3 regions of the Lacrimispora sinapis genome follow, and region 3 is predicted to be linked to each of the others. Evidence: a T-box and tRNA genes for the amino acid it is inferred to sense, from the RefSeq annotation. Region 3 holds a T-box; the other regions hold tRNA genes.
What was found. The T-box of region 3 lies ahead of thrS (threonine--tRNA ligase). A T-box ahead of a tRNA ligase gene usually reads a tRNA of that ligase, here a tRNA-Thr.

Region 1 (3,268 bases), 920 kb from region 3:
TTTCTCTTCCGCCAGATCAAGGACTTGACCGATATACTCTCTGGGTATGACACATACGCCATCAGAATCGCCTGCTACCAGATCACCCGGATTCACCTTAACACCACCGCAAAAAATTTCCGTGTTTACATTCCCCTCATCCTTTTTAATTGGTGAATTCGGTATGAAGCCTTTGCTATAGACTGGAAATCCCAACTTAATATTTCCCTCTCTGTCTCTTGTGTATCCATCAACCACCATTCCCTCAAAACCGATTGCCTGACACGCACCCATAATTAAATCACCACAATATGCTCTGCTCTCAAATCCTTTTCCATCAATCACCATAACATAACCTTCCGACGGAGCACTATAAGTTGCCAAATGTATGGGAAAATTATCACCATTTCCAGTTTGTACAGTCAAAGCTGTGCCCACCATAGTCATTCCAGGGGCAACCGGTTTAATAGCTGCTTCCATGCATCCGTTATTTCGTAAATCTATATTTGCTTTTTTTACCCCATCACATAAAAGTGCAACGCTAAGATTTCTAGCCCTTTCCAAATACTTTTGTTCTATCAATTCTGCAGATTTATTAAACATATGTTCCCCTTTAAAATTTTGTTTATTTTATATTCTCACCTGGTGTTGTTTCATTTAATGTTTGTTTCGTTTAATGTTCGCTTTTAGGAGCATTCTATTTCTACCTTATAATCAGCCAATAACTCCATCCAAGCATTTGCCTTACTCCCTTACCTCTGCAAACATTTACATTATAAAAAAGTTTGTCTAATTTCTCCATATAGGCAAATGCTTAACTATAATAAAAATCAAGTATAACACGAAAAAAGCACCCTGTATAGGATGCTTTTACTTCGTGAACCATCAAATTAAAAATGTTAGTCAAACGAAAAAGGCCTCCTTTACAGGAAGCCTTTCTTTTTGCAAACCCTTATAAAATAAAGGTTTTCTGTACGTGCGTGAGAAGATTCGAACTCCCGACACCTTGGTCCGTAGCCAAGTGCTCTATCCAGCTGAGCTACACACACATATTCGATTACTTGCCTTATCAGGCAAATGCCGGCGACCGGAATCGAACCGGTACGGGAGGTAAGTCCCGCAGGATTTTAAGTCCTGTGCGTCTGCCAGTTCCGCCACGCCGGCATTCTCATGATTTCTCATGGAAATGGGACCTATAGGGCTCGAACCTATGACCCTCTGCTTGTAAGGCAGATGCTCTCCCAGCTGAGCTAAGATCCCATAAATGTGACAGTAAGCCATTATGCTTACCTGCTGGTATTAAATAACTGTACTTTCATACAGAACGACCCGGATGGGACTCGAACCCACGACCTCCGCCGTGACAGGGCGGCGCTCTAACCAACTGAGCCACCGGGCCAGATCATTAAATATTTAGTTCAGTGCTAGTGGACCTTCGGGGACTCGAACCCGGGACCGACCGGTTATGAGCCGGTTGCTCTAACCAACTGAGCTAAAGGTCCTAAAATATTAATTTAATACATATATTTGGTCTATGAAAGCCGATGATCGGACTCGAACCGATAACCTGCTGATTACAAATCAGCTGCTCTGCCAATTGAGCCACATCGGCATTCAATGACCCCAACGAGATTCGAACTCGTGTTACCGCCGTGAAAGGGCGATGTCTTAACCGCTTGACCATGGGGCCGTACTTTTGTTTCGTTATCCTCACAGCCTTCGCTTGAGTATCACGAACTCCCCGAGTAGGACTTGAACCTACGACCCAACGGTTAACAGCCGTTTGCTCTACCAACTGAGCTATCGAGGATTATTGCATTGCTGCAATTACTGAGGCATATACCCTCAAAACCACACATTGTCTTATATCTTTCATCCGTTCTTCCTCTTACCTAAACCAACCTGGTTAAGCCCTCGACCTATTAGTGACAGTCAGCTACACATGTTACCATGCTTCCACCTCTGCCCTATCTACCTCGTCGTCTTCAAGGGGTCTTACTCTTGCGATGGGATATCTCATCTTGAGGGGGGCTTCACGCTTAGATGCCTTCAGCGTTTATCCCTTCCCGACTTGGCTACTCTGCCATGGTCTTGATCACCAACAGATACACCAGAGGTCAGTCCATCCCGGTCCTCTCGTACTAAGGACAGCTCCTCTCAAATATCCTACGCCCACGCCGGATAGGGACCGAACTGTCTCACGACGTTCTGAACCCAGCTCGCGTACCGCTTTAATGGGCGAACAGCCCAACCCTTGGGACCTACTACAGCCCCAGGATGCGATGAGCCGACATCGAGGTGCCAAACCACTCCGTCGATGTGAACTCTTGGGAGTGATAAGCCTGTTATCCCCAGGGTAGCTTTTATCCGTTGAGCGATGGCAATCCCACTTTATACCACCGGATCACTAAGTCCTAGTTTCCTACCTGCTCCACCCGTCGGTGTCGCAGTCAAGCTCCCTTATGCCTTTGCACTCTTCGAATGGTTTCCGTCCATTCTGAGGGAACCTTTGAGCGCCTCCGATACTCTTTCGGAGGCGACCGCCCCAGTCAAACTCCCCGCCTGACATTGTCCCCCAGCCAGGTCATGGCTGCAGGTTAGAAACCCAGTATCGCAAGGGTGGTATCCCAACATCGGCTCCTCAAAGACTGGCGTCCTTGATTCTCTGCCTCCCACCTATCCTGTACATGCAATACCGAATCCCAGTATCAAACTAGAGTAAAGCTCCATGGGGTCTTTCCGTCCTGGCGCAGGTAACCAGCATCTTCACTGGTATTTCAATTTCACCGGGTGCATTGTTGAGACAGCGCTCAAATCATTACGCCTTTCGTGCGGGTCGGAACTTACCCGACAAGGAATTTCGCTACCTTAGGACCGTTATAGTTACGGCCGCCGTTTACTGGGGCTTAAATTCAGAGCTTCGCGTTTCCGCTAACCCCTCCTCGTAACCTTCCAGCACCGGGCAGGCGTCAGCCCATATACCTCACCTTTCGGTTTTGCATAGACCTGTGTTTTTGCTAAACAGTTGCTTGAGCCTATTCTCTGCGGCCTGATTTCTCAGGCACCCCTTATCCCGAAGTTACGGGGTCATTTTGCCGAGTTCCTTAACAATGCTTCTCCCGCCGGCCTTAGGATTCTCTCCTCATCCACCTGTGTCGGTTTACGGTACGGGCACATATTACACAATAGCGGCTTTTCTTGACAGCCCCTACAGAGACTTCCCTACTTTTGTTCGGTACGCGTCACACCTTCCTGTTGTTAAGCGGATTTGCCAGCTTAACCAGTCCAA
Region 2 (3,268 bases), 1.6 Mb from region 3:
GAAAACTCCATAAAAAGCAGATTTATGACAATTCCGGCTCATCAAAATCGTCCCTCTGTTCCGAACTGTGGCACCGATTGCACTTAATATTCCGCAACTGCTTCCATTAACAAGATAGAATGTCTTGTCACTCCCATAAATTCCAGCCGCCCATTCCATAGAATCCTTTAAAATTCCTTCCGGATGATGAAGATTATCAAACCCGTTAATTTCCGTAATATCAATTGAAAATGGATTTAAAAATTGGCTCAAAGCCTCATACTTATATTGTCTTTTATGTCCCGGCATATGAAATGGGTAGAAATCCGAGTCAGCATACTCCATCAACCTTTTTAGTAAATTTGGTCTTTCCTTCACAATTTATCCCTCAATCTCCTCAACTCTATATTTCTGCTCTTATATTTTCCTGTTTCGATATCTATTTATTCTTATTTCAATTATTAAATTTCTGCAGACTACCAACCCCTTTAGTATAGCATCCTTACCCTATCTTTACAATTTATTCTAGGGGAGCTATAATAGTATTTTGAGTAAAATAGTGGAAGGAAAGGTGATACCCATGAGATTAATAGAGTTTAAAATGGAGCGTCCAGGATTAGTAAAAGCAAATGATTTAGTTCACATCATAGAACGGGAAGGTACCAGCAGCTACAGTTATATCATAGAACCGGCTGTTGCCATGTCAGGCTGTTACACTGGACGCGACCGTATAAAATCCAACCAGGGAATTGTAAAAGAAGTGAAACACAATGACCGGGGATATTACGTGATTGTAGAATTCGATGAATAGAATAGTAAAATACAAAAAGCCCTGAAACATTTCTGTTTCAAGGCTTGTCCTGAGACACCGGGGATTCGAACCCCGGACAACTTGATTAAAAGTCAAGTGCTCTACCACCTGAGCTAGTATCCCATATGCCCAAAGCCGGAATCGAACCAGCGACACGAGGATTTTCAGTCCTCTGCTCTACCAACTGAGCTATCTGGGCGCATGCGTTCTTTAGTACATTATCCACTAAATTACACATTAAAAATTGCGGGGGCAGGATTTGAACCTACGACCTTCGGGTTATGAGCCCGACGAGCTTCCAGACTGCTCCACCCCGCGTTATTTAATTATAGTATATGCAGTGATTCATTTTTTAATCACTGAATGGATGGAGATGGATTCGAACCATCGAAACGTGTCGTAACAGATTTACAGTCTGCCCCCTTTGGCCACTCGGGAACCCATCCATATTTCAATTGTTTTGATGCAAGCCGATGATCGGACTCGAACCGATAACCTGCTGATTACAAATCAGCTGCTCTGCCAATTGAGCCACATCGGCACAACTCTTCTCATGTATGTGGTTTGCATACTGAATGGGACCTATAGGGCTCGAACCTATGACCCTCTGCTTGTAAGGCAGATGCTCTCCCAGCTGAGCTAAGATCCCATTGACAAAATTTAGTTGTAAAACGACCCGGATGGGACTCGAACCCACGACCTCCGCCGTGACAGGGCGGCGCTCTAACCAACTGAGCCACCAGGCCAAACCTATTTGAAGGCTAATGCATATACCCTCAAAACCACACATTGTCTTAAATCTTTCATCCGTTCTTCCTCTTACCTAAACCAACCTGGTTAAGCCCTCGACCTATTAGTGACAGTCAGCTACACATGTTACCATGCTTCCACCTCTGCCCTATCTACCTCGTCGTCTTCAAGGGGTCTTACTCTTGCGATGGGATATCTCATCTTGAGGGGGGCTTCACGCTTAGATGCCTTCAGCGTTTATCCCTTCCCGACTTGGCTACTCTGCCATGGTCTTGATCACCAACAGATACACCAGAGGTCAGTCCATCCCGGTCCTCTCGTACTAAGGACAGCTCCTCTCAAATATCCTACGCCCACGCCGGATAGGGACCGAACTGTCTCACGACGTTCTGAACCCAGCTCGCGTACCGCTTTAATGGGCGAACAGCCCAACCCTTGGGACCTACTACAGCCCCAGGATGCGATGAGCCGACATCGAGGTGCCAAACCACTCCGTCGATGTGAACTCTTGGGAGTGATAAGCCTGTTATCCCCAGGGTAGCTTTTATCCGTTGAGCGATGGCAATCCCACTTTATACCACCGGATCACTAAGTCCTAGTTTCCTACCTGCTCCACCCGTCGGTGTCGCAGTCAAGCTCCCTTATGCCTTTGCACTCTTCGAATGGTTTCCGTCCATTCTGAGGGAACCTTTGAGCGCCTCCGATACTCTTTCGGAGGCGACCGCCCCAGTCAAACTCCCCGCCTGACATTGTCCCCCAGCCAGGTCATGGCTGCAGGTTAGAAACCCAGTATCGCAAGGGTGGTATCCCAACATCGGCTCCTCAAAGACTGGCGTCCGTGATTCTTTGCCTCCCACCTATCCTGTACATGCAATACCGAATCCCAGTATCAAACTAGAGTAAAGCTCCATGGGGTCTTTCCGTCCTGGCGCAGGTAACCAGCATCTTCACTGGTATTTCAATTTCACCGGGTGCATTGTTGAGACAGCGCTCAAATCATTACGCCTTTCGTGCGGGTCGGAACTTACCCGACAAGGAATTTCGCTACCTTAGGACCGTTATAGTTACGGCCGCCGTTTACTGGGGCTTAAATTCAGAGCTTCGCGTTTCCGCTAACCCCTCCTCGTAACCTTCCAGCACCGGGCAGGCGTCAGCCCATATACCTCACCTTTCGGTTTTGCATAGACCTGTGTTTTTGCTAAACAGTTGCTTGAGCCTATTCTCTGCGGCCTGATTTCTCAGGCACCCCTTATCCCGAAGTTACGGGGTCATTTTGCCGAGTTCCTTAACAATGCTTCTCCCGCCGGCCTTAGGATTCTCTCCTCATCCACCTGTGTCGGTTTACGGTACGGGCACATATTACACAATAGCGGCTTTTCTTGACAGCCCCTACAGAGACTTCCCTACTTTTGTTCGGTACGCGTCACACCTTCCTGTTGCTAGACGGATTTGCCAGCCCAGCCAGTCCAATGCTTGCCCCGGTCTTTTCATTCCCGGGTTCTCTCTCGGTTCTGTGTCCCCACAGTTCTGATAATATGCGGTACAGGAATTTCAACCTGTTGTCCATCGACTACGTCTTTCGACCTCGCCTTAGGCCCCGACTTACCCAGAGCAGATCAGCTTTACTCTGGAAACCTTAGATATTCGGCCTGGAGGATTCTCACCTCCATCTCGCTACTCATTCCGGCATTCTCTCTTCTTAACACTCCACATCTCCTTACGGTAATG
Region 3 (3,268 bases):
TTGGTTCGGATCTCACGGCAGATATCATCAATGAAATCTTTAAGCGGACGCTGGCCCTCGTCACCATTAAAGCGGCTGCGGACAGATACCACACCCTCCTCTTCTTCCTTCTGACCAACAACCAGCATATATGGAAGTTTATCCAGACGGGCTTCTCTGATCTTATAACCAATTTTTTCTGCACGTTCATCAACAGTGGCCTGGATTCCGTTGTCTTTTAACTGTGATACCACTTTCTGAGCATATTCATGATATTTCTCGGAAATAGGAAGCACGCGGACCTGCTCCGGACATAACCAGGTGGGGAATGCAGCCTCATACTTTTCGATGAGCCATGCAAGAGTTCTCTCATAGCAGCCGAGGGAAGTTCTGTGAATAATATAAGGACGTTTTTTTGTTCCGTCTTTATCCACGAAGCTCATATCAAAACGTTCTGCAAGAAACATATCAAGCTGAATGGTAATCATGGTATCTTCCTTACCGTACACATTCTTGGCCTGAATATCAAGCTTTGGTCCATAGAATGCAGCTTCTCCTACTGCTTCCGTATATTCAATTCCAATATGATCAAGAATCTTGCGCATCATATCCTGCACTTCATCCCACATCTGGGCATTTCCCATATAGTGGTCGGCATTCTCCGGATCCCACTTGGACATCCGGTAAGTGACATCCCCTTCCAGTCCCAGAGTGGTCAGACAGTATTTGGCTAAATCCACACAGCCTTTGAATTCCTCTTCAATCTGATCCGGGCGGACAATAAGATGGCCTTCGGAAATGGTAAACTGGCGGACACGGGTAAGACCGTGCATTTCGCCGGAGTCCTCATTGCGGAATAATGTGGAGGTCTCGCCGTATCTGCATGGCAGATCACGATAGGATTTCTGGCTTTGTTTGTATACATAATACTGGAATGGACAGGTCATGGGACGAAGGGCAAATACCTCTTCATCTGTTTCCTCATCTCCCAAAACAAACATTCCCTCTTTATAATGATCCCAGTGATCGGAAATCACATACAAGTCCTTTTTGGCCATGAGAGGTGTTTTTGTTCTCATGTAGCCTCTCTTCTCTTCTTCATCCTCGATCCATCTCTGCAAGGTCTGGATGATCTTTGCGCCCTTAGGCATCAGAAGAGGAAGTCCCTGACCAATTACATCAACAGTTGCAAAAAGTTCAAGATCCCGGCCCAGCTTGTTATGGTCACGGTTTTTGATATTTGCTAAATATTCCAGGTATTCGTTTAATTCATCCTTCTTTGCAAAAGCAGTTCCGTATACACGTGTCAGCATGGCATTTTTTTCGCTGCCTCTCCAGTAAGCACCGGAGGAGGAGGTAAGCTTGAATGCCTTAATGGATTTTGTACTCATCAAGTGAGGACCTGCACATAAATCTGTAAAATCACCCTGACGGTAGAAAGAGATTTCTTCGCCCTCAGGAAGATCCCGGATCAGCTCTACTTTATATGGTTCACCCTTTTCTTCCATAAATTTAATGGCTTCATCCCTTGGAAGAGTAAAGCGTTCGATCTTTGCTCCTTCTTTTATGACCTTCTTCATCTCAGCTTCGATCTTATCCAGATCTTCTCTTGAAAAAGAGGGAATATCAAAATCATAATAAAAACCATTTTCAATGGAGGGGCCGATGGCAAGCTTTGCCTCCGGGTAAAGTCTCTTAACGGCCTGAGCCAGTATATGGCTGGCTGTATGGCGGTAAGCCGAAAGTCCAGCAGGATCACTCACCGTTAATATGCTTAAATTGCAGTCGCGATCAACGACTGTTCTCAAATCTACTACCTTTCCATCTATTTCGCCTGCACAGGCATTCCTTGCCAGGCCCTCGCTTATATCAGAAGCGATTTCGATCACGGATAAAGCATGTTCATACTCTTTGACTGAGCCGTCTTTTAATGTAATTTTCATTTACCATCAATCTCCTTTACGTTGTTGTGAAATATTCTATTTCCAAACATGATAGCGTCTGACTTGTCAGGCACTATCGCCGACACTTTAGTGACATAGATCTCTGAAGCGTCACAGACCTTCTATAGGAGGTCCTTTTATCTCTTCGGACATCATTTCCTAATGAGACAAAAAAAGCCCCTTTCCATATGCTTCCATACAGAAAGGGACGATTAATCATAATAAATCGCGGTTCCACCCTAGCTTGAGTGAACAAAAATGTTCAAACCACTTCATTTGATGATAACGGAATCACCGTTCCCGATTAAGGGACGCTCCAAGATGGTCTTCTCATAGCATTCCGGTAAAGCACTCTCACCAAACGTGCTTCTCTCTGAACGTTCCTGTCATGATACTGTTCTTGTCATTGCGTTTTCTATATTGTTTCTATGACTAGATTATAGCATGGTAACGCAGTTTGTCAAGCTTCTTGATAATATTTTATTCATAAAAGAAGAATGAGTACTGCCAGCCAAAGCCCTGCGAATTTCCAATTCAAAAGGTGCCAGGGAATACGTCCCCCACATTATACCCGGACCTATTGACCATGGCAAAGGCCCTGTCTTCTTTGAATCTTCTTATAAAAGCTTATTTTACTTCAACACTCCAGCCCTTTGGACCTTCTATTTTACCAAGCTGGATACCAGTGATGGTATCATAAAACTTCTGTGTCAGTTCTCCGATCTTTCCGCCGCCGATGGACATCCGGTCTTCTTCAAAACGCAGTTCTCCTACCGGGGAAATAACGGCCGCTGTACCGGTCCCGAAACATTCTTCCATTGTTCCGTTTTTTGCTGCAGCAACCACTTCGTCAACAGAAACCTGGCGTTCCTCCACCGGAACGCCCCACTCCCTGCAAAGGGCAATGACAGAGTCTCTCGTAACTCCCGGAAGAATGCTTCCGTTTAATTCAGGTGTGATTACGACGCCGTTGATTTTGAAGAAAATATTCATGGCTCCAACTTCTTCAATATACTTGCGGTGAACTCCGTCAAGCCACAGCACCTGAGAATATCCTTCTTCATGGGCTTTTACCTGGGATGCCAGGGAAGCAACATAATTTCCTCCGGTCTTTGCCTCTCCGATGCCTCCTTTCACCGCTCTTACATACTCATCTTCGATCCATATCTTAACAGGATCAAGGCCGCTGGCATAGTAAGCACCTACCGGGGACAAAATGATCATGAACTTATAAGTATGGGAGGGTCTTACCCCAAGAAACGGATCCGTAGCAATAACAAACGGTCTGATGTAAAGGGAAGTTCCCGGTTTTGTGGGAATCCAGTCCTGATCTGCCTTTACCACTT

Region 1: it has a tRNA-Thr gene. The T-box ahead of thrS (threonine--tRNA ligase) is inferred to sense a tRNA for this amino acid. The anticodon was not compared.
Region 2: it has a tRNA-Thr gene. The T-box ahead of thrS (threonine--tRNA ligase) is inferred to sense a tRNA for this amino acid. The anticodon was not compared.

Annotation. Positions count from the first base shown of each region.
Region 1 is NZ_CP141832.1:3,061,560-3,064,827, forward strand. Features, by position in the region: gene VIG27_RS14370 (RraA family protein) at 1-582, opposite strand, end outside; tRNA gene VIG27_RS14375 (tRNA-Arg) at 955-1,028, opposite strand; tRNA gene VIG27_RS14380 (tRNA-Leu) at 1,058-1,143, opposite strand; tRNA gene VIG27_RS14385 (tRNA-Val) at 1,167-1,239, opposite strand; tRNA gene VIG27_RS14390 (tRNA-Asp) at 1,305-1,378, opposite strand; tRNA gene VIG27_RS14395 (tRNA-Ile) at 1,408-1,481, opposite strand; tRNA gene VIG27_RS14400 (tRNA-Thr) at 1,519-1,591, opposite strand; tRNA gene VIG27_RS14405 (tRNA-Glu) at 1,598-1,669, opposite strand; tRNA gene VIG27_RS14410 (tRNA-Asn) at 1,717-1,789, opposite strand; rRNA gene VIG27_RS14415 (23S ribosomal RNA) at 1,882-3,268, opposite strand, start outside.
Region 2 is NZ_CP141832.1:17,145-20,412, reverse strand. Features, by position in the region: gene VIG27_RS00120 (aminotransferase class I/II-fold pyridoxal phosphate-dependent enzyme) at 1-357, opposite strand, end outside; gene VIG27_RS00115 (hypothetical protein) at 560-790, shown strand; tRNA gene VIG27_RS00110 (tRNA-Lys) at 841-913, opposite strand; tRNA gene VIG27_RS00105 (tRNA-Phe) at 917-989, opposite strand; tRNA gene VIG27_RS00100 (tRNA-Met) at 1,035-1,108, opposite strand; tRNA gene VIG27_RS00095 (tRNA-Tyr) at 1,155-1,236, opposite strand; tRNA gene VIG27_RS00090 (tRNA-Thr) at 1,259-1,331, opposite strand; tRNA gene VIG27_RS00085 (tRNA-Val) at 1,367-1,439, opposite strand; tRNA gene VIG27_RS00080 (tRNA-Asp) at 1,463-1,536, opposite strand; rRNA gene VIG27_RS00075 (23S ribosomal RNA) at 1,624-3,268, opposite strand, start outside.
Region 3 is NZ_CP141832.1:2,137,892-2,141,159, forward strand. Features, by position in the region: gene thrS (threonine--tRNA ligase) at 1-1,922, opposite strand, end outside; T-box leader at 2,124-2,338, opposite strand; gene VIG27_RS10000 (branched-chain amino acid aminotransferase) at 2,550-3,268, opposite strand, start outside.